Linked DNA regions of Bradyrhizobium diazoefficiens. The protein of the gene in region 1 interacts with the protein of each later gene in a pairwise test. Links are inferred from orthologs where the notes say so. Each region holds a gene or a part of one and is shown on either strand. Other genes may lie near its edges. The genes, in order: ndk and JJE66_RS14865.

Region 1 (14,766 bases):
TCTCCGACATCGGCTGGCGCGTGCACCCCGACCATCGCGGCGAGCAGACGCTGAGCCTCGTGGTCAACGCCAATTTCGGCGCGATCGATCACCGCGAGCGCGCCTTCGTCGGATTGTCGGTGTTCTATCGTTATGCCGGCTTGAGCGAAGAGAACCAGCCGCCGCTGACCATGCAGGAATTGCTGACGCCGGCGCAGCTCGAACGCGCCCGCCTGCTCGGCGCGGCGTTCCGCGTCGCCCATCTGATCTCGGCGGCGCGGCCGGGCGTGCTGCCCGCCACGCATTTCCGCAGCCAGGCGCGCAATCTGATGCTGGTGTTCGAGCACAGGCTCGGCGATCTCGTCGCCGACCGCGTCGGCAGCCGCTTCAAGCAGCTCGCCCGCCTGATCGGCCGATCAGGCTCGATCGTCCGGCGCTAAATTTAGAACGTTAACGCCGCGGTCAGATCGCCCATGGCCGGATGTCCGTTCGCATTGAGCGCGGCATCGCGCGCCACCAGCCCTGGCAGGACGGGCAGGTCGAATCGCCGCGTGATGAAGCGCAATGCGGACGTCGTGTCGTACTGGGTGTGATCGACATAACCTTTCTTGGCGAACGGCGAGACGATCAACGCCGGGACGCGCGATCCGGGACCCCAGCGATCGGCCTTCGGCGGGGCGACATGATCCCAGAACCCGCCGTTCTCGTCATAGGTGACGAGGACGAGCATGTGCGGCCATTGCGGACTTTTTTCCAGATGGGCGATCACGTCGGCGATGTGCTGATCTCCCGACATCACATCGGTATAGCCGGCGTGCTCGTTGAGATTGCCCTGCGGCTTATAGAAGGTGACCTGTGGCAGCGTGCCGGCGTCGATCGCCTTGACGAATTCGACCCCGTTCATGCCGCCATCCTTGAGGTGGTCGGCGCGCGCCGGCGTGCCCGGTGCAAACTGGGCGAAGTAGTTGAACGTCTGATGATGGAACTGGAAGTTCGGCACCGGCTTGCCGCGGCCGCCGTCAACCGCATCCTGCCATGCGCCAGCATACCAGGCCCAGCTCACGCCCTTGAGGCTCAAGAGATCACCGATGGTGATGTCGTGCTGAGGCGGCAGCGTGTTGGGCGCGTCCGGATCGGCAAAGCGCGGGTCGCCGTTCTGGGCCGGCTTGTTGTTGCTCGGCTGATAGGGCGGCTGCATCGTATTCACGGCGTAGAAATCCGGCGTAATGGCGCCGTTGTTGACGAATTTTGGGATACCGTCGATCGCCGATCCCGGCGAATTGGGCGCAAGCGTCAGCGACACGCCATCGGGGTCGACCGCCGCGATCAGCTTTTGGGCCGGGCTCTTGTCGGCATTCGGATAGACCGGCGTGCAGGCGCACACCAATTGGAAATGATTGAGGAACGAGCCGCCGAACGCCCCCTGGAAGAAATTGTCGGCGAGCACGTATCGTTTAGCGACATTCCAGAGCGGCAGCTTCGAGCCGTCGTAGCGACCCATCACCAACGCGCCGGAGTCCGCATAGGCCACGAAGCGGTCGTTCTTGCCACCATGGATCTGCATCTGGTTCTGATAGAAAAGATGCCAGAGGTCGTGCGTGGTGACGCCAAGCGGCGTGTTGAAGCCATTTGGATCGTCGATCGCGAACGGCATGTTCGGCAAGTGCTCGGTCTGCGCCTGGGTCACGACCGGCGTGACGCCCTTGGCTGTCAACCCATCCCAGACCGGCGGCAATTCCTTCAACACGGATCCATCGCGGTCGACCTGGGTCGAATTGGCAGGCGTCGCGTTCGCCAGCCCATCCGCACCCGGGAATGATCCGTACAGATTGTCGAAGCTGCGGTTCTCTGCGTAGATCACCACCACTGTTTCGATGCTGGCGATGCCCGAGCCTTGTGCTTGTGCCTGCGCGCGCGCCCCCTCAGCCAGGACGAAAATGCCTGCCAGCAATGCCAAATGAATAGCGATCCTCACGGCATCCCCCTCGATGGACAAATGAAACGGCGGCGTGCGATCTTTGTCTCAGGTCACAAAGCAACCAGCAACGACAACATTAAACCGGGGTTATATGGCGGCTGGATGAACGCGATCCGCTGAGACAACGATGCTGTCAAATACCGCAACTGGCGCCCGCGTGAGCAGCGGCCGCCAGCGAAAATCCCGTCCTATTCGCGACAGCCTTAGAGGATGATGCATGAGTGCATGTGCCGTTGGACGAGCACTGCTTCTCGTCCTCTTGGCTGCCGTCACCTTCAGCGGCGCCCGCGCCCCCGCGCAGAACGGAGGTGCCGGCCTGAGCCGCGCGCAAGCCTATGCCCGGGCAGCCGCGCTTGACGCGCTCGGCCGCAAGCTGTTCGCCGATCCGTCCCTGTCCGCGTCCGGACGTTTGGCCTGCGCCACATGTCACGATCCACGGTTTGCCTATGGGCCGCCCAACAGCCTGGATGTCCAATTGGGCGGAAAAACCATGCGTGAGCCCGGTCTGCGCGCCGTGCCGTCGCTGAAATATCTTCAGGCGGTGCCGCAATTCGCCGAGCACTATTATGAGTCCGATGATGAAGGCGACCCGAGCGTCGACAATGGTCCGACCGGCGGGCTGACCTGGGACGGTCGCGTCGACCGCCGCCGCGATCAGGCTCGCCTGCCGCTGCTGTCGCCGTTCGAAATGGCAAATGACGCAGCCGCCGATGTCGCAGCAAAGGTGCGCAAGGCCGGCTACTCCAGCGACATGCGCAGGATTTTCGGTGATGCGATCTTCGATGATTCCGAGCGGACCTTTGCCGGCGTGGTCGAGGCACTCGAAGTCTACCAGCAGAACGCCGCGGAATTCTATCCATACAGCAGCCGCTACGACGCCTACCTCGCCGGTCGCGCGCAACTCTCGCCGCAAGAAAAGCGCGGGCTCACGCTGTTCAACGATCCGGCCAAAGGCAATTGTGCAAACTGCCATCGTAGCGCGCCCGGTAATGACGGAACACCGCCGCAATTCACCGATTACGGATTGATTGCCATCGGCGTTCCACGCAATGGCCATATCGCGGCCAATGCCGACCCAGGCTTTCATGATCTCGGCGCCTGCGGGCCGTTGCGTTTGGATCTTGCCGGACGCGGAGAATTCTGCGGCCTGTTCCGGACCCCGTCGCTGCGCAACGTCGCGTTACGCTCGACATTCTTCCACAACGGCACGGTGCATAGCCTGCGCGAGGCTGTCGCGTTCTACGTCGAGCGCGACACCGATCCGGGCAAATGGTATCCGCGCGACACCGACGGCAAGATGCGCAAGTACGACGACGTGCCCACGCAATACCAGCGCAACATCAACAGCGAACCGCCCTTCGGCGCGCGCGCCGCGGACCAGCCGGCGTTGTCGGCGAGCGAGATCGACGACATCGTCGCGTTTCTTAAAACCCTGAGCGACGCAGAGAGCACTGGACGATGAACTTGGCGTCGCGCCCGGCCCCCGCAGATCGCTGCCTCTCATACCAATGCCGTCCCGCAACCGGCAAGCATCATCCCAGCGGCGCGGCTTCCGTCTCGATTGAGGGCAGCGGCTCGCCATGGAGCTTGGCCTCAAAACTCCGCAGCCGTTGGTAGATCGAGATCAGCTCAACGATCGTGCTCCAGGCGTTGACGAGATACTGAAACGAGGTTCGGACCTGCGTGAACGCGTTCAAAATCTGGTTCATCGTTCCCAGCGTGATCTTGCCGGCGGTGATCGTCGGTGCGAGCAGGAGGTACGGAAAGATGACGTCGGTCTGCAGGTAGACAATGCGACCGATGTTGAAATACATGAAATTCAGATAGAGGCGAAAATAGTTCCTGCGAATGTCGCCGAACAGCACGCCCAGTGTCGGTGGATCGGCGCGGGCCGGATCATCCTCGCCGAGCACAAGTTCCTTGCGATAGGCGGCTTCGACGCGCTGGTTGAAGAACTCGATCGCAGGCAGGCGAATGCCGATCAACGCCAATACGCCGGTGCCAAACACCGACCAGATCACGGCAGCAAACACCAGCGGATAGGGGATCGAGCCGATCAGGGGTAGCTCCGTCACGCTGCCGGACAGCTTCACGAGAACGGGCAGGAAGGCCAGAAGCGTAAGCACGGCACTGATCAGATTGACGCCGAGACCTTCCATGGTGGTCGCGAACCGCATGGTATCTTCCTGCACCCGCTGCGAGGCGCCTTCGATGGTGCGCAGCCGCGACCAGTTTGCGACGTAGAAGTCGTTCATCGCCGTCCGCCAGCGGAAAATGTAGTGGCTGACAAAGAATCGCGTCAGCACGCCGACCACGACCGCCACAAGGGCGATGCCGGCAAAGGTCGATAATTCAGCGTAGAACCGCTCGACCGTGACCGGCGCGGATTTCGACAGCGCGGCCTGGATGAGGTCATAAAACGGTCCGTACCAGCTGTTGATGGCGACGCTGACTTGGACCTGGAAATAGGACGTGAACAGGATCAGCGCGGAACCGAGAATGGACCAGTTCGCCCAGGGATGCGGCGCGAACAGCATCCAGGCAGCCGCGAAGGCCACGGCGCATACGGCAAAATAGAGGTCGAACCAAAGAGCCGGCGCTGACCAGAACGTCGCCAACCCAACCGGCCTTTGAGTTGCTTCAAACAGATTGCTCGCGAAGCCATACCAGACCAGCATCGCCAATGCCGTCCAAGCGATGGCCGAGAGAAAGAACAGCTTGGGCCGGGGGAAAAACGAGAGGAACATGGTCACCACGGAGGTCGGAGGGGTCTACGGCCTCTTGTACTACAGAAAGCCGTGGATGCAGCGAAGGTGGCCAAGCCCTCAGACGAGCGGGATAGCGAAAGTTTAGTCGCCGCTTCCAACTAATTGGGGCTTATTCGGCGGAAGCTTTGGCGTGCTCCAACGCAGCCTGGCTCATGCTCCGCCGGCGCCAGATCGAGCCGGCCAGCAGCACGACGACGACGCCGAGCGCCGCACAAACATATTCGGCGCCACCGCCGCCATGGGCGAATTGCGGCGGGATGTGCAGGCTTCCGAGCATCTTGTCCAGCGATCCGCCGAGCGGGCCGTCGAACAGCGAATGCAGCTTCGGCGCAATGCCGGGATCGGTCGCGATCACCTCGCCCGCGATCCAGCCGAGCAGCGCCGCACCGGCCCAGACCAGGATCGGCAGTTTTGCCAGTAGCGTCATGATCAGTGCGGCACCAGCGACGATCAAGGGAACGCTGATGGCAAGGCCGAGGACCAGCAGCGGCACGCTGCCATTGGCGGCGGCCGCCACCGCAATGACGTTGTCCAGACTCATGATGATGTCGGCGACGACGACGATCTGCACCGCCTGCCACAGATGCGAGGCGGACTCGACGCCGTCCTCGTCCTCGTTTTCCGGAACCAGCAGCTTGGCCGCGATCACGATCAGCGCGAGGCCGCCGACCAGCTTGAGGTACGGCAGCTCCATCAGGCTGGCGACGATGCCCGTGAAGATGATCCGGAGCAGCACCGCGGCGCCCGCACCGAACACCATGCCCCACAGCCGGTGCCGCGGCTTCAGGCCGCGGCAGGCGAGCGCGATCACCAGCGCGTTGTCGCCGGACAAAAGGATGTTGATCCAGATGATCTTGCCGACCGCGATCCAGAAGGTCGGCTCGGCCATCTCATTGCGGAACTGGGTGAAGAATGCCCCGATCGTGGTGGGATCGAAGAACTGCCAGAGCCAGTTCACGCTACGTCCTTTCGCCCCGTCGATTTATCGGCTGTGAATCAGCCGACGATCTCGTTGCCCGAGAAGAACTGCGCGATCTCGATCGCAGCCGTCTCCGGGGCGTCCGAACCGTGGGCAGAGTTCTCGCCGATCGACTTTGCATAGAGCTTGCGGATGGTGCCCTCGGCCGCCTTCGACGGATCGGTCGCGCCCATCGCGTCGCGGTACTTGGCGACGGCGCCCTCGCCTTCCAGGACCTGGACCACCACGGGGCCCGAGGTCATGAATTCGACGAGCTCGCCGAAAAACGGGCGGGCCTTGTGGACGGCATAGAAGGTCTCGGCCTGCTGCTTGGTCATGAGGATGCGCTTCTGGGCGACGATGCGCAGACCCGCCTTCTCGATTACAGCGTTCACGGCGCCGGTCAGGTTACGCGCGGTCGCGTCGGGCTTGATGATCGAGAAAGTGCGTTCGATGGCCATGATCTTGTCCTTGAAGAGAAATTGGTGGTTCGGAGTTGCGGGGCTTATATCGGCGCCGTCGCGATACGGCAAGCTGCGGCCGGATCGGCCCACGGGCGCTTCGCCGCAGGCCAAGACCCGAATTCCCGGCCGAATTCCAACATGGATTACAACGATTTCACCCAGATGAACCCAATCTGAAGGCCTTGGCAGGGTTTGGTTCAGCCTCGCTGGCGTAACGTCAGATCCATCGAAACCAAAGCCTCCTCCCGAGGCGCACCGTTTCGGCGGCCTTTTCATCGACGCGATAACCCCGCGCCGATAGTTTTGAGGAGATCACCATGTTGAGGAAACTTTCGCTTGCTGCAGTCGCCGCAGTCGCGCTGGGTGCCGCGCTGGCTCCGACCTCCGCCTCCGCTCACTGGCATGGCGGCTGGGGCTGGCACGGTGGCGGCTGGCACCACGGCTACGGCTGGGGTGGACCGCGCTTCTATGTCGGCGGTCCGGTTGTCGCTTACGGCTATGGCGGCTGCTATGCGCGCCGGCTGGTCCCGACCCCCTGGGGACCGCGCTGGCGGCTGATCAACCGCTGCTACTGAGCCCGACAGCACCTTCCCAAAAAGTACTTTCCAGAGGTGCCGGCCCCCCACGGCACCTTCCAAGAGAGGCCCCGGCGTTCCCCCCGCTGGGGCCTTGTTTTTGGGCAGCAACCCAGAATTCATACAATTTTTACTAGAATGCCAGTCCTCCCCAAAAACTCGCGAAACAATTTGGACGCCAATGACTTGGTAGCATGTCGTTACTCGCCAACACGGAACCAAGACAAATGACTAGCCTTTTCGCCAATGACAGCGAACAGATCGACCGGCGCACCAGCCGCGCGATTCGCGATGCCGTGGGCGAACGGCTCCAGCAGAATCTTCGTCCCGATCCGCGGCTCCCGACCCATCTCGAAAAGCTCTTGAACGAGCTCGAGAAGCGCGACCGCGATAGCGGCCCGCACTGACCGACGGACGCGGAAAAACGGGTTGCGTTTCACCGCGGCTGCGGTGACAAGGCGGCATGCTCTCCATCACCGACCTCTCCATCCGCCTCGCCGGACGCCTTCTGATCGATAGTAGCTCCGTGCAGATCACGCCCGGTTCGCGCGTCGGCATGGTCGGACGCAACGGCACCGGCAAATCGACGCTGTTCAAGGTGATCCGCGGTGAGCTTTCGGCCGAACACGGTTCGGTGACCTTGCCGCCGCGCTGGCGCGTCGGCAGCTTGGCGCAGGAGGCGCCGAACGGTCCTGAGAGCCTGATCTCGGTCGTGCTCAAAGCCGACCTCGAGCGCGATGCGCTGCTTCACGAAGCCGAGAATGCGACCGATCCGCATCGGATCGCGGAGATCCAGACCCGGCTCGTCGACATCGACGCGCATTCGGCGCCGAGCCGCGCCGCCGCGATCCTGTCCGGCCTCGGCTTTTCCGCCGCCGATCAGCTTCGCCCCTGCGCCGAATTCTCCGGCGGCTGGCGCATGCGCGTCGCGCTGGCCGCGACCCTGTTCGCAGCCCCCGACCTGCTGCTGCTCGACGAGCCCACCAACTATCTCGACCTCGAGGGCACGCTGTGGCTGGAGGACCACCTCGCGCATTATCCACGCACGGTGATCGTGATCAGCCATGACCGCGACCTGCTGGAGAGCTCGGTCGACCAGATCCTGCATCTGGAGCGCGGCAAGCTGACGCTCTACAAAGGCACCTACTCCTCCTTTGAGGAGCAGCGCGCCATGCGCGAGCTGCTCGACGCCAAAGCGGTCAAGCGCCAGGAGGCTGAGCGCGCGCACCTGCAAGCCTTCGTGGACCGCTTCAAGGCCAAGGCCTCCAAGGCACGCCAAGCCCAATCACGCGTTAAAATGCTGGAGCGGCTGAAACCGATCAGGGCGCTGGTGACAGAGGACGTGCGCGAGATCACCTTCCCCGCGCCGGAGAAGATATTGTCGCCGCCGATCATCGCCGTCGACAATGCTACCGTCGGCTACGATCCGGCAACGCCGGTGCTCAGTCGCGTGACGCTACGCATCGACAATGACGACCGCATCGCGCTTCTGGGCTCCAACGGCAACGGCAAGTCGACGCTGGTCAAGCTGCTCGCCGGCCGGCTTCCGCAGTTCTCCGGCAAGGTGACGCGCGCGGACAAGCTGTCGATCGCCTATTTCGCGCAGCATCAGCTCGACGAACTGAACGAGGACGCCTCCACCTACGACCACGTCCGCAAGCTGATGGGCGATGCACCCGAGGCCAAGGTGCGGGCGCGCGCCGGCGCGATCGGCTTCTCCGGCAAGGCGGCCGATACCAAGGTCGGCAAACTCTCGGGCGGCGAGAAGGCGCGGCTGCTCTTGGGGCTCGCCACCTTCTTCGGTCCCAACATGATCATCCTGGACGAGCCGACCAATCATCTCGACATCGACAGCCGCGCGGCACTGGCCGAGGCAATCAACGAATTTCCCGGCGCCATCATCATGGTCTCGCACGACCGCTATCTGATCGAGTCCTGCGCCGACCAGCTCTGGATCGTCGCCGACCGCACCGTGACCAATTACGACGGCGACCTCGACGAATACCGCCGGCTGGTGCTGTCCTCACGCAACGGCGAGCCCGCCCCGCGCGAGCGCAGCGCCGCGAGCGAGAAGCCGCAGCGCGCGAAATCGGACAATCGCGGCTCGCTGAAGAAGCGCATTGCGGAGGCCGAGACCGAGATCGCGCGCGTCAGCGAAATCATCGCCAAGATCGACACCGCCCTCGCTCTGCCCGACATTTTTACCCGCGACCCCAAGCAGGCCGCGCAACTGTCGAAGGCGCGCGCGAATGCGGCGGATGCACTGGCGCGCGCGGAGGAGCAATGGCTCGAGGCGAGCACGCAGTTCGACGAGGCGATGGGTTAGGACTTCGGGGTCCGGGCTACGTGGCGGCTCGGTGAAAACACCTCACGAACTGCCCTGGGGTACGATGCGTGGAGGAAATTAAACACCAGTTAGTTCCTTCCCCTCTCAGAAACCGGACTCAAGCTCTTCCCAAATCCGTGCGGCTATTTCGGTCTCTTTGCCTCGGGCATCTACTACACGGCAGCGATCCGGCCACAGTCGGGCAGCTTCGAGAAGCCCAGAACGTATAGCTCGGAAGTCACGGATCGCTTCGGCGGGATCTCCGCCCAAGTCGGCTCGACCGCTCCGCCTGCCAATAGCCTCCTGCTCCGGCAGATCTAGAACAAACGTGAAATCTGGGAGGCTATCACCAACGACCAGCGGGGTGACAGCGTTGAAAAGTGCGGTCAAATCCTCATCGCCATACGCTTGAAATGCAAATGTTGAATCTACGAAGCGATCAGACACCACCCAGTTGCCAGCTTTGACAGCGGGCCGAACGACGCTACGGACGTGATCATAACGCGAAGCGCTTAGGAGTAGGAGCTCCTCGATCCGAGATAGTGACCTGTTCTCTTTTGTGAGCATGGCGCGCACCTCCAGGCCAAGCCAACCGCCATCCGGCTCCTTAGTTCGAATGACGTTCTTACCCACGGCTTCTAGCGCAGAGCAGAGGAGCTGCACTTGTGTTGTTTTTCCGCTCCCATCTATCCCTTCGATACTTACAAACGGCAATGGTCCCTCCCATATCAATCGCTCGCCCAATACAGAGGTGCTCAGCGGTGAGTCGTTCGAGTGTCGTCCCATTCGTCTCGGCAGGAATGCTGGCCCCGAAAAAGCGGGACCATCTACTTGCGCGCCGTCAACTATACCTGAACTACGGCGCCCTCTCGTTGGCAACTAAGCTAAACCTGGCAGGCCACGATACAGTTCTCGTGCATGGCGAGCACCGTTCACCGACGGAAATTCTCGAGACTTTACGCGCAGCGGATAAGTTTCCATCCAAATACCCGCTCATGCTTTCGATACCTAGTTATTACGCGCTCCCTTGGGCTCGGGAGTTCTGCAAACTTGCAAAGAGCGCATATCCCGACAGCAAGATTGTTGTAGGCGGCCGCTGGGTCGTTGGCCCTGACCCTGAATGGTTCCAGACGATGGTGCCCGAAGCAGATCAAGTGGTCCTTGGCTTGGGAGAGCCTATCATCGAGAGCCTTCTGACCTCGGATGCATCCGTCCACCAAAGATCAATCGCGCCCACACCAAGTTACACTCTCGACCACCTGTTGGTCGAAGGCCATGCCGCGTATCAACCCAGCATCGAGGCTTCCCGAGGGTGTGGCATGGGGTGCCAGTTCTGCGAGGAACGCGATATCCCGCTTGAACGGCTGCGCCCGCCGGAAGCCATCGCCCGGTCCATGGCGCTTGTCCAAGAGCAGTACGGAGGCTCCGAGATCCACCCCTATATGCAGGCGTCGCTATTCGCACCAAACCGAAGTTGGGCAGATCGACTCGCGGAGGAGACTGCTAAACAGGGAAGATTGGGTATCAATTGGCGTACCGAGACCCGCGTAGACACTTTGAGGCCAGGGGCGGTCGCATCGCTGGCGAGTGCCGGCCTTAAGGTGGTCGATCTCGGACTGGAGACCGCCTCTCCGACGCAAATCCTAGCGATGAATAAATCCAAGCGCCCGGATCAATACCTCAAAAGCGCTTCAGAACTCTTGAGCTCGTGCCGAGACAACGGTGTCATGGTGAAGGTGAACGTCCTCTTGTACGCTGGGGAAACAGAGCAGACGCTGGCCGAGACGAGAGCATGGCTGGATAACCATGCGGAGAGCATCAGGGGGGTCTCGGTCGGACCGGTTATTGCATACGGCCCACCAAGAACAGCGGGCATATTGCTTGATGAGTGGGCAGAACACGGCGCTCGGCCAGTGGATCCGCGAAGCGCCTTTGAGAGCGGAATCACCACGATGCACCTCAGTCGCGACTTCGATGCTGCGTCCGCAGAACGCATTAGCCTCGAACTGTCGAGACGGTACATGGACGCCGACGCTTATTTCGACCTCAAGGGTTTTTCCTATTACCCGAGGGGTTACACACGAGCGCAGTTCGATCAGGATACGCATTCTTCCGATCCAGTTACACTTCCATTCGAAATAGCGCCGAGAACCGCAGCCTGAGCGTTGGCAGATGAGCCCGCGCGTAGCAAGACTGCTCTCATGCTTCAGAACGACGACGCGCTATTCGACCACCCGATCGGCGCGTGCAAGCAGCACGGGCGGCACGTCGACGCCGAGCGCCTTGGCCGTCTTCAGGTTGATGACCAGCTCGTAACGGCGGGGCGCCTGGATCGGCAGATCGCGCGGCGAGGCACCTTTTAGAATGCGATCGATGTAGTCGACGGGTGCGCTGACAAGTTCGTTCCAGACGAAGGTGTACGACATCAGCGCTCCGCCATCGACGGCGCCAAGCACCGAATTCAGCGCGGGCACGCGAAAACGGGCGCATTGGGCGACGATGTGGTCGCGATGCCCGTTCGTGAAGGGTTCGGGGATGACGAGCAGGCTGCTGTTCTGCGCACGGCCGAGCGCCTCGAGCTGAGCTTCGGTTTCGCCGTCATTGTGAGTCCGCATCTCGACCACCTCGATTCCGGACGCAGCGTCCCTGGCGGCGGCGACAAGGCCGGGCGCATAGGGCGCGGTATCCGGATTGAAGAGGATGGCCACGCGGGCGAGCTTCGGATCGAGCTCGCGCAACAGCTCCATCCATTTGCCGCCGATCGCGAAATCCCAGGTGACGAAGCCTGTCACATTGCCGCCGGGATGGCCGAGGCTTTCGGCAAGCTTGAATCCGACCGGATCAATCACCTGGGTAAACACGACGGGAATCGTTGTGGTCTGCTGACGCAGCGCGAGCGTCGCCGGCAGGCCCTGGGCATAGATCACCTCGGGCGCCAGCGCGACGAGCTCCGCAGCGGAGGCGCGCGTGTTGGCAAGATCGGACAGCGCGCCGCCGAAGCGGTACTCGATGTGAACATTGCCGTCCTCGACCCAGCCCGCCTTGCCCATGGCCTCACGGAACGGCTTGAGAAAGGCGCCCGCCACCGGCACGTCGATATTTGCAGCAAGACCGACGAGCACGCCCACGCGGCGCGGCGGTTTGGACTGTTGCCCGCGCCCCGCCGACGGCACCACAGCAGCGGCCGTCAATCCTGCCATGAATTCGCGACGTCTCATGCCTGCCCCCGGCCTCAATGCCGGCAGCCTAACCGTCGAAGCGTGGCCTTGGTAGGTACAAGCGAGGCCTCGAATTGGAAAAGTCCGGACGACGAAGCCGCGCACGAATTGCCCGTGCAGTTTCCGGCCGTTTCGTATTAAGCTCGATCGTCATTGTACGACCAGCATTTCAGCGCGAAGACATTTAAGGGAGGCCTCACTTGTCGTCACCGGAACCCATCAAATTCACCGACGGCGCGGCCTACGAGCGCTTCATGGCGCCCTGGAGCCGGTCGGCCGGGGCTCTCTTCCTCGACTGGCTTGCGGTGGGACCGGGTCTGGCGTGGGCGGACGTCGGTTGCGGCAACGGCGCGTTTACCGAGATGATCCTCGCCAGATCCGCACCCGCGCATATCAGCGCGATCGATCCATCCGACGCGCAGATTGCGACAGCGCGCCAGAAAATATCGGCAAAGCAGGTCGAGCTCTCGGTCGGCGACGCGATGGCGCTGCCCTACGACAGCGCGCGCTTCGACGCCGCCGTGATGGCATTGGTTCTGTTTTTCGTCCCCGATCCGCACAAGGGTGCCGCCGAATTGCTGCGCGTGACCAAGCCCGGCGGCATGGTCGCGTCCTACACCTGGGACGTCATGCGCGGCGGCACGCCGACGCAACATTTGTGGGAGGAGATTGACGCCACGGGCAAACCGGCGGCGCGCCCCCCAAGTGCGGATGTCTCGCGTTTCGCAGCTCTCAAGGCACTTTGGGCGGAGCTGGGCATCCGCGATGTCGAAACTCGCGAGCTTGTCGTCGAACGAACCTTCGCTGACTTCGACGATTATTGGCTGTCCATGGTCGTGAGCAGCCCGAGCGGAATCGTGGGAAAGCTGTCGGATGCGGAAAGCGCGGAGCTGAAGCGCCGGCTGCGGGACAGACTGCCGGCAAGCGCAACGGGAGAGATCACGGTTCACGCCTGGGCGACGGCGATCAAGGGACGCAAAGCCGCTTGAAGCGCGGCGCCTTAGGTCGCCGCCTTCTTCTTCGCCTTCGCCTTCGGCTTCACCGGCTTCGGAACGACCGGCGGCTCCGGGGAGCCTTCGATCGCGGAGAGCCGTCCGGATGTGAACGTGTAGATGCCCGCGCGGGGACCGGTCGTCCACGTCACCACCGCAACACGACGGCCGGCGGCATCACTGGAGAGATTGACGTTCGAGGGCGCGCCGATGCCGCGCACCACGTCGCATTCGGTGTGGCCGAGCGCGACCGTGCCGCCCGTGGGCGCGGGCGCCGTGGTCGATGCGTTGGCGTCGGCAGGTCCCGGCGGCGGCGCCATGCCGGGGCATGCGCCGTCGGCGCTGACGAGATCCTCGGCCCCGACCGGCTTGTCGGGCGTCAGCGGCGGCGATTCGATCGAGATGTTCTTGATGAACAGGCGGCTCGGCTTGTTGAACCATTCGGCGTCTTTCGACAGCAGATCGGTCCCGCCCGAGCAACCCGCGATCAGCGGCGCGACAGCGGCCAACGCAATTATGAGCGACTTTGGAAGCTTTTGATGTCGCACGATAACCAAATTCCCCACGTCAAGGAGCAGCCCTAAGCGATTGTCCCAACATCACTTTGCGGCACGAAGGTGGCCGAAGCCAGTTTGGCTGCGAAAGTCCAATTTATCATTAATTGCAGACGGCTGCTAATTTCGCCGCTGCCACCGGCCCCGTTCGTCGGCCTGCCAATAGGTGACCTCAAATCCACGCGTCTTGCAATCCGTCCAGGTGCTGCGGGCAGCCCCAAGTGCATCCGGATCGTCGCCGTTGAACAGCAGCACCACACGCTCATAGTCCTGTACGTCCTGCGGCAACGCGGCGTTGTCGACCAGGAAGCGGACATTGGCACCGTTCGGATTGTCCGCCTCGATCGCCAGCACGATCGGCTGGTCGGCAACATCGTTCACGCGCCATGTCGCGTGCGGCAGGAAGGACTCGTCGCGATAGGTCCACAGCTGCGCGTCCAGCGCATCGGCGCGCTCCGGCGAGGTCGACTGCACCACGACGCGCCAGCCACGCTCGAGCGATTTCTCGAGAAGCGACGGCAAGACGTTCTCAACCGTCATGTTTTGCAGATGGTAGAACAGCACCTCAGTCATTTTGCGTCATTTGCGCTCGTAATGATCTGCCACCAGACGATCCAGCAGACGGACGCCATAGCCTGAACCCCAGCTCTGGTTGATGTCGGTCTTCGGCGCGCCCATGGCGGTGCCGGCGATATCGAGATGCGCCCACGGCGTGCCGTCGACAAAGCGCTGCAGGAACTGCGCCGCAGTGATCGAGCCGCCGTGCCGGCCGCCGGTGTTCTTCATGTCCGCGAATTGGGAATCGATCAGCTTGTCGTATTCGGGGCCGAGCGGCAGGCGCCAGACCTTCTCGCCGCTCTCGATGCCGGCGGCGAGCAGGCGCTCGGCGAGTTCGTCATTGTTGGAGAACATGCCGGCATGATCGGTGCCAAGCGCGACCACGATCGCCCCGGT
Region 2 (14,731 bases), on another replicon or contig:
AAGACGTCGGCGCCTGCCGTTTGCGCGTGACCGAGCAAGCCAAGACCGGCGCCCGCGCGCACTTCGTCAGCCCAAGTGCCGCACTTCGCGAGAAGATCGAAGACAGGCTCTGGTCGATCCACGAGGAGAACACCGAGTTCGTCACCCGCGCGATGGAGGCGGGCACCGCACTGACCCGGATTTTCGAGCAGGCCGTCGCGCGCGGCGAGGTCAAGATGGATGACCTCTTCGACACCGATTACGCCGAGATCGCCGGCACCAATCCGCAGCAATACCGCACCAAATATCTGGACTGGGCCGACCGCGCGCTGCCGCCGTTCCAGGAAACCTTTCTCGCCAAGGAACCGCGCATGGCGTTCTGCGCCATGGTCGACCGCAACGGCTTCCTGCCGGTCCACAACAAGGTCTATTCGCATCCGCAGCGACCAGGCGATGCCGCCTGGAACACGGCCAACAGCCGCAACCGCCGCATGTTCAACGATCCGGCGGGGTTGGCCGCAGCACACAATTTGCGACCGTATCTGATCCAGAGCTATGCGCGCGACATGGGCAACGGCAACACCGTGATGATGCGCGAGATCGACGTCCCCATCCGCGTGCAGGGCCGGCACTGGGGCGGATTCAGGACGGCCTACAAGCTGTAGTGCACGCTCAGGCAAGACGCCGGGCGCGAATCACTTCTTTAGGTGAAGTTGGAATGGGAATGCCGCGGTGAGCCGATCAACGGCTCCGACTGGAGGAAGCCCGTAAATGTCCCTCGCCCAGCTTGCAGTCATGGACACTGGATCCAACCGGACGCTCGCCGAGCGGCTGATCGACCAGCTTGCAGACCGCATCGGCGGCCTTGGGGTCGAGCTTGCCGACATCGCCGGCCACGTCCAGGAGGTCGCAAACCGCGTCGCCAACCAGTCGGACCGGTTCCACCATCTCCAGAAAACGGCCGAGACCATGGTCTCGGCCAACCACGACATCGCCAACGCCTCGCAGGCGGTGCAATCGACCACGTCGGCTGCCGTCGGCGAGATCGCGCAATCGCGCGGCGCGGTCGACACCGCAGTCAGCCACATCTCGGAGCTCGTCGCGGCCGTGGAGCGGATCGAAACGCGCCTCGGCGCCGTCGGCTCGGCGCTGGCCCAGGTCGCAAAGGTCTCCGGCTCGATCGAGGCGATCGCCAAACAAACCAACCTGCTTGCGCTGAACGCAACAATCGAGGCCGCGCGTGCCGGCAACGCCGGGCGCGGTTTTGCCGTGGTCGCAAGCGAGGTCAAAAATCTCGCGGAGGCCACCCGCCAGGCCACGCACCAGATCTCCGACACCGTGCGCGATCTCGACGGCCAGATCGAAGGCCTGATCGGCGAGAGCAGCGAGGCCTCGCAACGTGCGAAGACCGCCGGCGAAGGCGCCCAGCAGATCTCCGGCATCATCTCGCGGGTCCAGCAGGGCTTTGCCTCGGTGGAAGCCGAAATCGGCAGCGTCACGCGCGCGGCGACCTCCAATCTCGGCCATTGCGACACCGTCATCAACGAGCTCAACGAGCTCGCCAAAGGCGTCGACCTCTCCTCGCGCGATCTCAAGAACGCCGACCAGCGGGTGACAAAGCTGCTCGACACCTCGGAAGGCCTGATCGCGCTGATCGCCGACAGCGGCGTGGAAACATCGGATGCGCCGCTGATCCGTGTCGTCGTCGACACCGCCAAGCGGATCTCGGCCGAGTTCGAGGCCGCGGTCGGCCGCGGCGAGATCACGCTCGACCAGCTCATGGACGAGAACTATCGGGAGATCGCGGGCACCGATCCCAAACAATACAACACCGCCTATGTCGACTTCACCGACCGCCTGCTGCCCGCCATCCAGGACCCGATCCAGAAGTCGGATCCGCGCATCGTGTTCTGCGTCGCCTGGGCCAAGGGCGGCTATCTGCCGACCCACAATCCGAACTACCGGCTGCCGCAGGGCAAGGACCCGGTCTGGAATAACGCCAATTGCCGCAACCGCCGCCTCTTCACCGACCGCGCGGTGAAGAAGGTTGCGGCCAACACAAAACCGTTCCTGCTCCAGACCTATCGCCGCGACATGGGCGGCGGGCAGTTCGTGCTGATGAAGGACCTGTCCTCGCCAATCATGGTCCGCGGCAAGCACTGGGGCGCGTTCCGGATGGGATTCCGCCAGAGCTGAATCAAAAATCTCGAAAACAACCCCATGCACAGTAGCCAGGTGTGCGGAATCAACGACTTACGCCGCCAGGCTCCGACGCCGCTTGACTCGTCGGGCAAAACAGGCGCATAATGCTATTATTCCGAAATCAACATTCGTCGAGACAGACGTCCCAGCTGAGTGAGTCTGCCGGCGTCGCAGCCCTCGCTCGCAAGGCAGGGGCTATCTCATAAGACATTCTGCACGACCTGAGCGCGCGCCTCGTCCTTCGAGACGACCGCTTCGCGGCCTCCTCAGGATGAGGCCAAGCGGCATCGTGCTCGTCAAAGCGACGGCCGCACATCATCCTGCGGGCCCGCCTCAGGCGGGCGTCTCGAAGGATGGCCGCAAGGGAGGACGTGCCGCCACCTGACTTTTCCAATCGCACGAGTTTCGTCTTTGCACGGTTTTGCGCATTCGCATGGTGATGTGCGGTGGCCGGTCACGCGCATGATGAAAATGCACCAGAAAATGACGATTATCATATCGACTAGCCTAAAAGCGCCGCACAGATCGTCGCGCACAGCGTGTCGCCGGTGCCCTCGCCCGACCTGCCGGCCACCAACGTCGCGCAGATCGTGCTTTCAGGCACCAAGCGCCGCACGCCGGATGGCGCGCTATCGATGCCGGCGTTCGGCAATGCGTCTAGCGACGACGAGATCGCGGCGGTGGCGAACTACGTCACGGCGCGGTTCGGCACCAAGGGCTCGAAGTTGACGGCAAAGGATGTCGCGGAGTTGAGGGAGCAGACGGCGGATTAGCTATCGCCGTGAACGCGACTGCGCCTTCTCCCCTTGTGGGCTAGCTTGGGCACACATTTTTGGCGAGGAAGAAGCCTTGGGCGATGGCTCGGAAGCGTTCGAGCCCGTCGCGCATTGTGATTGGGCCGTTGGATTTGTCGCTCTCGTAACCGGTCCAGCCACCGAGGCGGGCGATGGTCCAGCCGGCCCAAGCAAGGCTGCTTGGTATATGGGGATTTTGCTGTTTGGCGGTGCGGCCCCGCAAACGTTCCTGCAAGGCCGATAGAACCTGCATTTCGCGATCGTCAAAGACGTGCGAGGCAGGTTGGCTATCGTCGAGCGAGGCGCGCGCGAGCACGAGTTGCATGGTTTGGCACGCGGCGATGAGAGCGATAACGGCGAGCTTTTCCAGCGCCGCGCCTTCGGCAAGAACGCTCGCCTCGAGATCAAGGCCTTGGCGCTTCACGGTCCTGAACAATTGTTCGACATGCCAGCGCTGGCGGTACCAGCCGATCACCGTTGGCGCGGCGCGTGGGGATCGGAGCAGGATGCTGGCCGACAGACGACGACCGTTCCGAACCGCACCGCCAACTGCGCTTGACGAGCCTGGCGCTTGCCTGCCCGCGCCGGCAGATCGATCGCCAAGCGATGTTGCTCGGGCAGTGCCGCCATGGTCGCAAACAGAGCGCGGTCGCCTGTTGTTGCACGATCCCGGCACGCGCGGCTCAACAGATGCGTGCGACGATCCGGCAGGCGAGCCCACTTCTCATAAATGTCTCCTTCGCGATCGTCGATCACTGTGATCATGCTCGCCTTGGTCAGGCCCCATTTGGCCCGCCGCGGGCCCTTCACCCATCGATAGGATTCCTTTTCCTCAATCGGCTGCTTGCGATAGTCGGCGGCCTTGGTTTTAAAGCGGCGCCAGACCTGCACGTCGGCCAGGCCCAGACAGTGACCTGTTTCTGCATCAACCGTCAGAACGGGATGCACGAACAGGCCGACGTCACGGCCATTGCCCACCCGGCCGAGATCGCGCTTGCGCCCTCGCTTGGCCTCATAGTTGATCTCGCTGGTATCCTGGATCGCCAGGACGTGCCGGCCGGCCGCAATCTCACGCAGACGCGCTCGCGCGCGGATCACCATCTTGTCGACCGTGACCCGCTCATTCATCAAAAAGCGCCGAAATTTGACCTTCTCGGCGCGATCCTCGCCAAGTTTGCGCAGACAAACCGTCTGTCGCTCGCAGACACGCGCAAGCAACAGAGCGCCATTTTTTTAAGACGCTCGTCGCCGAAATAGCCGATATCCATCTCCGCCATCGCTCCGCTGCCAGAATCACGACGGCCTACACAGAATCACAGGCGATTCATTCTGTGCAAGAGATCTGTGCCCAAGCTAGCCCCTTGTGGGAGAAGGTGGCGCGAAGCGCCGGATGAGGGGTTGGCTCCACATTCGAATGCGAGCGGCTTATGGATCGTTTGTTTCTGGATCGTTTGTTTCGCCTCCTTCCATTTCGCCGATACGCTGTTGCAGCGGCGAAACCCATCCGACCCTATTTTTGATCAAATTCCATCGTGAGCGCCTGGCGATCAGGATCGCAGCATCCATTTCGCCCACTCCTCTCGCGAAATCCGCGTAGATCTCCGCCTCGATCAGAGCGTTGACCTGTCTTTCGTAGTATTCAGTGATGTAGTAGCTGACGCGCTCGCGGTATTCCTCCCATTTCATTCTGTGTGCCTTCTCGGCGGCTGCCTCGGAAGCTGTTTTGCCCCAGTAGGACAAGAAATCATGCGCAGCATTTGCACTCCAGTCGTGAAACAGTTGGTGCGACCGAGGTTTCGATAATATGGCTGCAAAATCCTTGCACCAGCGCGCGATCTCGACAGGATCGGCATTAATTCCGGGATTCGATGCTAGCCATTCGCTCACTTGGCGCAGCGGTTCGTGTAGTCGCCAATCGAAGGCCTCCATCTCGGCGCGACGCTCTGCGCTGGGATGCCATTCGAACAGCACCAGAGTCTTGGTGTTCAGCCGTTCAACCGTCGATGCATAGGCGAACGACAAACGAGCCTTGCGTGATCGCAGTAACTGGAGAACCTCGCGTTGACCATAGTATAGGCTCGACGACCAATCCAACGCCTTACCGCTGTTATCTGCGCGGTAATGCGACTCGTCGGTATGGCCATCTCGACGCGGTACGGTTTCGATCACGAGATCTATATCACCCAGGTCATCGCTGTCAGTGACGTACGAACCGAACGCGCTGATCTTGGCTACGAAGAAGACCAGCTCATCTCGTCTATTGATCTCGTTGGCGCGCTCAATTAGAGCGGCGACCTCCTTGTCAGCCTTTGCGCGGTCGAAACGCTTCGTCAGATTCGCTGCCGCCCCTTTTGGCTGGTCTCATATTGAGCCTTGTCCCAGTCGCTTTCAGGTTTATGTGGCTCAAAGTAGCCCTCTGATAGTAGCTCCGCGAAGATGCGCTGAGCATCAGCCACCTTAACCAGCTTGAACTTGAAGCCCCAAATCTTGCAATACTGCTTACGATCATCAGCATCGGACCGCTGACGAAGGGTCCTAGGGATTCTAGGATTGCTCTTGCAGGCGGCATCCACCGTGCAGCGCCAATGCTCGTTATTAAGGAAGTCAAGGACGGCCTCCACGTTGACGCGGTCGGGCCGATGCAGTTCGCGCATCAAGTCGCGGGCCATCTTAATCGGCATTCCTGCGATAAGTTTGGAATCGATTTTCATTGTCGCTTGAACAGGTGGGTAATTTCACGTGGCTCAACGAGAACCATCCTATCGAATGGCCGCAAAAGGTTCTTGCGATTTTTTTGCCACTTTGCCTTCACACCGGAGACATGCGTGGTGCCGTGAAGCGCCGGATGAGGGGCCGTCTCTGGGAGTGCAGCTTAAAGTGAGACTCGCGGATAGATACCCCTCACCCGTCTCGCCGCTACGCGGCGAGCCACCCTCTCCCACAAGGGGCGAGGGTGCACCGTCAGCGCCGCGCGAAAACTCAGCTCAACCAGAATCGCGGCGTCGCCGGCTCCAGCCTTCCACCCACACGCACCGGTGCAATCTTGAGCGCAAGCCCCGTCGCGTCATCGGTTTCGACCGCCACGCCGCTGAGCGTCGCCACGCCCGCGGCCGGCTCGAACCGGCCTGACGGAATCCCCGACGTGAACCGCCGCAGCGGCTCTTCCTTCTGCATGCCGATGATGGAATCGTAGTCACCGGTCATGCCGGCGTCGGTCATGTAGGCGGTGCCGCCGGTGAGGATCTGGTGGTCGGCGGTCGGCACGTGGGTGTGGGTGCCGACGACGAGGCTGGCGCGGCCGTCGCAGAAGAAGCCGATGCCCTGCTTCTCGCTGCTCGCCTCGCAATGGAAGTCGACGACGATGGCGTCCGCGGCAACACCGAGCGGACAGGCGCCGAGCTCGCGCTCCAGTGCGGCAAAGGGATCGTCGAACGGGGTCATGAAGACGCGGCCGAGCGCATTGACGACGAGGGCATGCTTGCCGTTCTTGGTCTCGACCAAAGCGGCGCCGCGGCCGGGCGTGCCGCGCGGATAGTTCGCGGGACGTACCAGGCGCTCTGCGCGCTCGATGAACACGAGGGCCTCGCGCTGGTCCCAGGAGTGATTGCCGAGCGTCACCGCATCGGCGCCGGCATCGAGAAACTCCTGGTAGATTGCTTCGGTGATGCCGAAGCCGCCGGCGGAATTCTCGCCGTTGACGACCACGAAATCGAGCGACCAGTCCTTGACCATGCCGGGCAGATATTCGGCGATGGCATTGCGGCCGCTGCGGCCGACGACATCACCCACGAAGAGAATGCGCAACTTCAGAACTCCGGAATTCCAACACGTCGGATTCCGTTAGCACATAATCCAGCGCCACGTCGTGGGATAGTGCCGGAACCGCCTCGATCTCCTGCACTGCAAAAGCCAGCCCGATGCCGATGATGTTCTTGGCTTTGCGTAAGTGTGCGAAGGTGAAGTCGTAATGCCCCGCACCATAGCCGATGCGATGGCCGAGACGGTCGAAGGCCGCAAGCGGCGTCAGCATGATGTCGGGAATGACTTCGCTAGCTGCCGGCGACGGTTCGGGAATGCCGAGCGGGCCGAGCATCAGCCGGTCGCTCGGATGAAAGATGCGGAAGACCAGCGACTGACCGCGCGCGGTCACACAGGGCAGCGCCAGTCGCGCGCCCTCCTCCGCGAGCCTCCTCAGCAGCGGCATCGGATCGATCTCGCTGCGGATCGGCGAGTAGCCGGAGACGATGCTCCCGGGCAGCAGCTTGAACGGCAGCCCGCGCTTGGCGAGCTTTGTGGCGGCAGCGACGCGCTTCTTCTCGCTCAGCCCGTCGCGTTTTGCGAGGGCTTTGGCACGGAGTTCGGACTTGGTATTGGTCATGCGCTCGGTCCCCACGTCATCACCCACGAAGGCGGGTGATCCAGTATTCCAGAGGCAGTGGTGATTCACACAAAAGCCGCGGCGTACTGGATGCCCCGGTCCCCCGTGCACAATTGCGCACTAGGCCGGAGCATGACACCTGCTGAACTGGCCGCAGTCGTTTCAACAAGCACAAACCAAGCAAACAACAGTGCGAAGCCGCAGACGCCGTTGAAGCGCTCGATCCCGGAGTTCCCTACGAAAGTAGGTGGGCACCATATGTCCGAGCCCACGGGCCCGGCCAGGGACAGTTCCCTAAAGGATCGATAAGGCCCCGGGGATATATGGCTCCGGACGCGCGCAGCAGCCTCGCTCGGGCAATGTAACAACGATGCTGACGAATCGCCAGCGCGATCGCAAATGACTGGATGGTGTTTGGTCAGTTGCTCGCGCCGCGGGCTCGCTTAACCTCTCCCGCTTGCGGGAGAGGTCGCGCCGAAGGCGCGGGTGAGGGCTCTCTCCTCTTGGGGGTCCTCGATCGTGGAGAAACCCTCTCCCCGACCCTCTCCCGCAAGCGGGAGAGGGAGCGCAGCGGAGCCTACCCGATCGCGATGCCGTTGCCGACGGTCCGGTTCAGGACCTGGGTCGACTTCTCGATGCGTTCGGCGGCGGCGTTCAGCGCGTTCACCACCGCGGTCTGGGTCATCCGGGCGCGCTCGACGGCGGCATTGCGGAAATCCCGCAGCTCGGTCAATTCCTGCTCCATGGTGCGGATGCGGTTGCCGGCGTCGACCAGTTCGTCGCAGACGGTCAGTGCCGCCATCACGGTGAGCCGCGCATCGCCGATCTCGCCGAATTTTCCGCGCAGCGACTGGATCCGCGTCTCCAGGCTTTCGGCGAGCTTCAGCAGCCGCACCTCCTGGCCCTCCTCGCAGGCCATGCGGTATTGCCGGGCGTTGATGGTGACGTTGATGTGGCTCATCCATCCTCTCCGGTATCGAGCACCGAGCGTATCGTGACGATTGCGGAATCGAGCCGATCGGAGATTTCGCGATTGGTGCGCTCGAGCTTGCGCGCCTTCACCAGTGCGCCGTCGAGCTCGTCGGCAAGCCGCGAGCGGTCTGCGCCCAATGCCTGAATCCGCGTCGCGAGCTCGTTCTCGTCGCGATCGGCATCGCGCCGGCGCTCGACCGCGCTCTCGAGCGCGTCGAGCGCCGCCGTGAGCCTGCGGGTCGCGATCTCGATCTCGACGGCGGAGGACTCCGTCATGGCAGAGCTGTTGGATACGCGATCGTTCATGCAGTCAGCGGCGGAACCTGTGGCGTTGCCCGTGGGCTTTTCCTTGGGCTTATCCTTGGGCTTGCCGCCCGGCAAAAGACTCGGTTCGGCAAGCGGTTAGAAGCAGAAATTTACGTGGCAAGCCAGCCGAGCGCAACGCCGCCGCGAAACTATGCACTGCTAGATCGGGATGAGATTCATCCCGATCTAGCAGTTTCTCTTGGACATGATCTCGCCGGAAAACCGGCCCGCCACTTTTCCGGATCATGCCGTAAGCAACTTTTCCGGCCAAACCGGCGTTTGATCGCCTTGGACTCCCGGAACCGAGGTGCTATCCCAGCCCCGACTTTCAGTGGCCGAAAGGCTTCTTTCCGCGCGGGCGCACTCCGTCGCCAAGCGCCTCATTTCAGACGGATTTCAGACATGACGCAGGTCGACCACACCCGTATGGCCAACGCGATCCGCGGCCTCGCCATGGACGCTGTCGAGAAAGCGAAATCGGGCCATCCGGGCCTGCCGATGGGCGCCGCCGACATGGCCACGGTGCTGTTCACGCAATTCCTGAAATTCGACATTGCCGCGCTGGACTGGCCCGACCGCGACCGCTTCGTGCTCTCGGCCGGCCACGGCTCGATGCTGCTCTATTCGCTGCTCCATCTCACCGGCAGTGCCGAGATGACGATCGAGCAGCTCAAGAACTTTCGCCAGTTGGGATCGCTGACGCCGGGACACCCCGAACACGGCCACACCAAGGGCATCGAGACCACGACCGGCCCCCTCGGCCAGGGCATCTCGACTGCGGTCGGCATGGCGCTCGCCGAAAAAATGCTGGCCGCCGAGTTCGGCAAGAAGATCGTCGACCACCACACCTATGTGATCGCCTCCGACGGCGACCTGATGGAGGGCGTGTCGCAGGAAGCGATCGCGATGGCCGGGCACTGGAAGCTCAACAAGATGATCGTGCTCTACGACGACAACGGCATCTCCATCGATGGCCCGACCTCGATCTCGGATTCCGTCGACCAGGTGAAGCGCTTCAAGGCGTGCGGCTGGGCCGCCGAGAAGATCGACGGCCAGGACCAGGCGGCGATCGCAGCCGCCATCACCCGCGCGCAAAAATCCAGCAAGCCGACGCTGATCGCCTGCCGCACCACGATCGGCTTCGGCGCGCCGCACAAGGCCGGCACCGCGAAGGCCCATGGCGAGGCGCTCGGCGCCGACGAGCTCAAGGCGGCCAAGGAAAATCTCGGCATCTCGCTCGAGCCGTTCTCGGTGCCCGACGACGTGCTGAAGGCGTGGCGCGCGGCAGGCAGCCGCGGCGCGGCGGCTCGTCAGGAATGGGAAGCGAGGCTCGGTGAACTCGGCAGCCGCAAGCGCGCCGAGTTCGAGCGCCGCCTGCGCCATGAGCGTCCGGCGTCGCTGGCAAAGGCATTCAAAACCTACAAGAAGGAACTGCTGGAAAAGCCGATGACTGCGGCCACGCGCAAGTCCTCGGAGGCCGTGATCGAAGTCATCGCCGGGGCGATGCCGATGGAATTCCTCGCAGGCTCAGCCGACCTCACCGGCTCCAACAACAACAAGGCGAAGTCGGCGACCGCTTTCTCCGCCAAGACGCCGAAGGGCCGCTTCATCCATTATGGCATTCGCGAGCACGGCATGTGCGCCGCCATGAACGGCATCTTCCTGCACGGCGGCTTCGCGCCGAACGGAGCCACGTTCCTGGTGTTCACGGACTACGCCCGTCCGGCCATGCGCCTTGCCGCGTTGATGGGCACCGGCGTGGTCTATGTGATGACCCACGATTCCATCGGCCTTGGCGAAGACGGACCGACCCATCAGCCGGTCGAGCATCTCTCCGCACTTCGCGCCATCCCGAACATGCGCGTGTTCCGCCCCTGCGACTCCATCGAGGTCGCCGAGTGCTGGGAACTCGCGCTCAACCGAATCGACGGACCGACCGTGCTGGCGCTGACGCGACAGAACCTGCCGCAGCTCCGCACCAATGCGCCGAACGAAAGCCCCTGCCAATATGGCGCCTACGAGTTGGTCGCCGCGCAAGGCGAAGCCAAGGCGACCCTGTTCGCCTCGGGCTCGGAGGTCGAGATGGCTGTGGCCGCCCAGAAACAGCTCGCCGAGCGCGGCATTCCGACACGGGTGGTATCGGTCCCCTCGCTCGAACTCCTGCTAGCGCAACCAAAGGAACGCCGCGACGAGATCATCGGCAAGGCGCCGATCAAGGTCGCCATCGAGGCCGCGGTGCGCTGGGGCTGGGACGCCGTGATCGGCCCGGATGGCGAATTCGTGGGCATGCATTCCTTCGGCGCCAGCGCCCCTCTCAACAAGGTCTTTCAGCATTTCGGCATTACCGCCGAGGCTGCGGTTAACGCTGTCCTGAAGCGCGTTTCCTGAGAGTTGAGCTTGCCAAAAAAAAGGACTACGTAATCTCTCATATGATCAAGCTCCGCCCGGCTGAACCGGGCGTCCGCCCTAAAAAACCCTCGCTGACGCGTTAACCGCGCGTCCGGCGGGATGACAACGGTCATTGAAGGAGACGAAAGATGGCAGTCCGCGTTGGCATTAACGGTTTTGGCCGCATCGGCCGCAACGTCCTGCGGGCGATCGCAGAGTCCGGCCGCAAGGATATCGAAGTGGTCGGCGTCAACGACCTCGGCCCGGTCGAGACCAACGCCCATCTGCTCCGTTTCGACAGCGTCCATGGCCGCTTCCCCGGCACCGTGACCGTCGACGGCGACACGATCAATCTCGGCGGCGGCAAGATCAAGGTGACCGCCGAGCGCGATCCCTCGAAGCTGCCCTGGAAGGATCTCGGCGTCGACATCGCGCTGGAATGCACCGGCATCTTCACCTCGAAGGACAAGGCCTCTGCGCACCTGACCGCCGGCGCTAAGCGCGTGCTGGTGTCCGCGCCGGCTGACGGCGCCGACGCCACCATCGTCTACGGCGTCAACCACGACACGCTGACCAAGGAGCACATGGTCGTCTCCAACGGCAGCTGCACCACCAACTGCCTCGCGCCGGTCGCCAAGGTGCTGAACGATCTGGTCGGCATCGAGACCGGCTTCATGACCACGATCCACGCCTATACCGGCGACCAGCCGACGCTGGACACGCTGCACAAGGATCTCTACCGCGGCCGCGCGGCGGCGATGTCGATGATCCCGACCTCGACTGGCGCCGCCAAGGCGATCGGCCTGGTGCTGCCGGAATTGAAGGGCAAGCTCGACGGCGTCTCGATCCGCGTGCCGTCCCCGAACGTCTCGGTCATCGACCTCAAGATCGTGGCCAAGCGCGCCACCGATCCGAAGGAGATCAACGCGGCGATGAAGCGCGCCTCCGAGCAGCAGCTCAAGAGCATTCTCGGCTACACCAACGCGCCGAACGTCTCGATCGACTTCAACCACGATCCGCACTCGGCGACCTTCCACGAGGACCAAACCAAGGTGCAGAACGGCACGCTGGTGCGCGTGATGGCCTGGTACGACAACGAGTGGGGTTTTTCGAACCGCATGGCGGACACCGCCGTCGCCTTCGCGAAGGTGATCTAACTCCGCTCTCGTGTCCCGGACGCGATGCAGCGTGAAACGCTGCTTCGCGGATCCGGGACCCATGTTCCTCCAGCGTCAACTCCCGGTTCTGCATCGCGGCACTTCGCGCCGCAATGCGCCCGGGACAAGAGAGCCAGAGATGACCAACAAATTCCGCACCCTCGACGACGTCGACGTGAAGGGCAAGCGCGTGCTGCTGCGCGTCGATCTCAACGTGCCCATGGACAACGGCCGCGTCAGTGACGCGACCCGGCTCGAGCGCGTCGCGCCGACCATCACGGAGATCGCCGACAAGGGCGGCAAGGTCATCCTGCTCGCGCATTTCGGCCGGCCGAAGGGCCGCGATGCAAAGGAGTCGCTGAAGCCGGTGGCCGAAGCGCTGTCGAAGGTCGTGAACAAGCCGGTCGCGTTCGCCGAGGATTGCATCGGCGAGCCCGCGGCGAAGGCCGTCGCTAGCCTGAAGGATGGCGACATCCTCTGTCTGGAAAACACCCGCTTCCACCCGGAAGAGGAAAAGAACGATCCGGATTTCGTCGCGGAGCTCGCCAGGCTCGGCGACATCTGGATCAATGACGCGTTCTCGGCGGCGCACCGCGCCCACGCCTCGACCGAAGGCCTCGGCCACAAGCTGCCGGCCTATGCCGGCCGCACCGTGCAGGCCGAGCTCGATGCGCTGGAGAAGGCGCTGGGCTCGCCGACCAAGCCGGTCATCGCCATCATCGGCGGCGCCAAGGTCTCGACCAAGATCGACCTGCTGGAAAACCTCGTCAACAAGGTCGATGCGCTGGTGATCGGCGGCGGCATGGCCAACACCTTCCTGCACGCCCAGGGTGTCGGAATCGGCAAATCGCTGGCCGAGAAGGATCTCGCCGCGACTGCGCTGCGCATCATGGAGAAGGCGGAAGCCGCCAACTGCGCCATCATCCTGCCCGTGGACGCCACCGTTGCCTATCGTTTTGCCGCCAACGCGCCCTCGCATGCCTATGGCCTCGACGCGATCCCGGCGGACGGCATGATCCTCGACGTCGGCCCGCAGTCGATCGCGCGCATCCATGCGGCGATCGACGATGCCGCGACGCTGGTCTGGAACGGACCGCTCGGCGCCTTCGAGATGCAGCCGTTCGACCGCGGCACGATGGCGGCCGCGAAGCATGCCGCCGAACGCACCAAGGCGAAAAAGCTGGTCTCGATCGCGGGTGGCGGCGACACCGTTGCGGCCCTCAACCAGGCCCATGTGGCCGGTCAGTTCACCTATGTCTCGACCGCCGGTGGCGCATTTCTTGAATGGATGGAAGGCAAGCCCCTGCCCGGCGTCGAAGTTCTGCGCACCAAGTAATTCATCGGCAAGAAATCAGCAAGAAACAAGCGGCCCTTAGGCCCAAACGGAGAGAAAGACAGATGGCTCGGATCACGTTGCGTCAATTGCTCGACCATGCGGCGGAGCACGATTACGGCGTCCCGGCCTTCAACATCAACAACATGGAGCAGGCGCTGGCGATCATGGACGCGGCCAACCAGGTCGACGCCCCCGTCATCATCCAGGCCTCGCGCGGGGCACGCTCCTACGCCAACGACATCATGCTCAAGCACATGATGGATGCGGTGACCGAGATCTATCCGCACATCCCGGTCTGCGTGCATCTCGACCACGGCAACGGCCCCGACACCTGCATGACCGCGATCCAGGCCGGCTTCACCTCAGTGATGATGGACGGCTCGCTGAAGGCCGACGGCAAGAGCCCGGCCGACTGGACCTACAATGTCGGCGTCACCAAGACCGTGACCGACATGGCCCATCTCGGCGGCATCTCGGTCGAGGGTGAGCTCGGCGTGCTCGGCTCGCTCGAGACCGGCATGGGCGACAAGGAAGACGGCCACGGCGCCGAAGGCAAGCTCAGCCACGACCAGCTGCTGACCAATCCGGACGAGGCCGTGAAATTCGTCCAGGAGACCCAGGTCGACGCGCTCGCGATCGCGATGGGCACGTCTCACGGCGCCTACAAATTTACCCGCAAGCCGGACGGCGACATCCTCGCCATGAACGTGATCGAGGAGATCCACCGCAAGCTGCCGAACACGCATCTGGTCATGCACGGCTCCTCCTCGGTGCCGCAGGACCTCCAGGACATCATCAACGCCTATGGCGGCAAGATGAAGCCGACCTGGGGCGTGCCCGTTCCCGAGATCCAGCGCGGCATCAAGCACGGCGTGCGCAAGATCAACATCGACACCGACAACCGCATGGCCATGACCGGCCAGATCCGCAAGGTCCTCAAGGACAATCCGGAAGAGTTCGATCCGCGCAAGTACCTGAAGCCCGCGATGGAAGCCATGACCAAGCTGTGCAAGCAGCGGCTCCAGGAGTTCAATACCGCCGGCCAGGCCGCCAAGTTCAAGAAGGTCCTGACCCCGGCAGAAATGGCCAAGCGCTACGCCAAGGGCGAGCTCGCCCCCCGCGTCGCGTGATCTATCCCTCCCTCTCCCCGCTCTTCGCGGAGAGAGGGTCGGGTGAGGGGCTGCTTCCACAAAGGACGGTGAAAAACGGACTCGCGGAG

What was found.
Region 2: the proteins of ndk (region 1) and JJE66_RS14865 interact in binary tests that used the Escherichia coli proteins (3 or more experiments, as listed by UniProt). The link is inferred for Bradyrhizobium diazoefficiens from one-to-one orthologs.

Annotation. Positions count from the first base shown.
Region 1 is NZ_JAENXS010000002.1:946,842-961,607, forward strand. Bases 4,434-7,380 are described here. They hold ndk (nucleoside-diphosphate kinase), read right to left. Parts: upstream 6,145-7,380; coding sequence 5,722-6,144; downstream 4,434-5,721. Other genes in these bases: sbmA (peptide antibiotic transporter SbmA), read right to left, coding at 4,434-4,704; JJE66_RS21390 (TerC family protein), read right to left, coding at 4,835-5,683; JJE66_RS21400 (sulfur globule protein precursor), read left to right, coding at 6,465-6,722; JJE66_RS21405 (hypothetical protein), read left to right, coding at 6,950-7,129; JJE66_RS21410 (ABC-F family ATP-binding cassette domain-containing protein), read left to right, coding at 7,186-7,380. In the rest of the region: ppx (exopolyphosphatase), read left to right, coding at 1-419; JJE66_RS21375 (acid phosphatase), read right to left, coding at 422-1,909; JJE66_RS21380 (cytochrome-c peroxidase), read left to right, coding at 2,175-3,419; more of sbmA, read right to left, coding at 3,490-4,433; more of JJE66_RS21410, read left to right, coding at 7,381-9,048; tmk (dTMP kinase), read right to left, coding at 9,154-9,762; JJE66_RS21420 (radical SAM protein), read left to right, coding at 9,849-11,210; JJE66_RS21425 (ABC transporter substrate-binding protein), read right to left, coding at 11,271-12,266; JJE66_RS21430 (class I SAM-dependent methyltransferase), read left to right, coding at 12,467-13,255; JJE66_RS21435 (hypothetical protein), read right to left, coding at 13,267-13,767; JJE66_RS21440 (DNA polymerase III subunit chi), read right to left, coding at 13,933-14,385; JJE66_RS21445 (leucyl aminopeptidase), read right to left, coding at 14,392-14,766. UniProt on the Escherichia coli protein: Major role in the synthesis of nucleoside triphosphates other than ATP. The ATP gamma phosphate is transferred to the NDP beta phosphate via a ping-pong mechanism, using a phosphorylated active-site intermediate.
Region 2 is NZ_JAENXS010000001.1:3,133,136-3,147,866, reverse strand. Bases 5,556-8,467 are described here. They hold JJE66_RS14865 (5-formyltetrahydrofolate cyclo-ligase), read right to left. Parts: upstream 7,354-8,467; coding sequence 6,757-7,353; downstream 5,556-6,756. Other genes in these bases: JJE66_RS14850 (DUF4164 domain-containing protein), read right to left, coding at 8,311-8,467; JJE66_RS14855 (cell division protein ZapA), read right to left, coding at 7,931-8,314; JJE66_RS14870 (TIGR00282 family metallophosphoesterase), read right to left, coding at 5,955-6,779; JJE66_RS14875 (hypothetical protein), read right to left, coding at 5,556-5,686. Also shown: JJE66_RS14905 (methyl-accepting chemotaxis protein), read left to right, coding at 1-644; JJE66_RS14900 (methyl-accepting chemotaxis protein), read left to right, coding at 751-2,175; JJE66_RS14890 (hypothetical protein), read right to left, coding at 2,995-3,450; JJE66_RS14885 (hypothetical protein), read right to left, coding at 3,447-4,103; JJE66_RS14880 (hypothetical protein), read right to left, coding at 4,401-5,144; more of JJE66_RS14875, read right to left, coding at 5,306-5,555; more of JJE66_RS14850, read right to left, coding at 8,468-8,631; tkt (transketolase), read left to right, coding at 9,034-11,019; gap (type I glyceraldehyde-3-phosphate dehydrogenase), read left to right, coding at 11,169-12,176; JJE66_RS14835 (phosphoglycerate kinase), read left to right, coding at 12,316-13,512; fba (class II fructose-bisphosphate aldolase), read left to right, coding at 13,575-14,642. UniProt on the Escherichia coli protein: Involved in the removal of 5-formyltetrahydrofolate.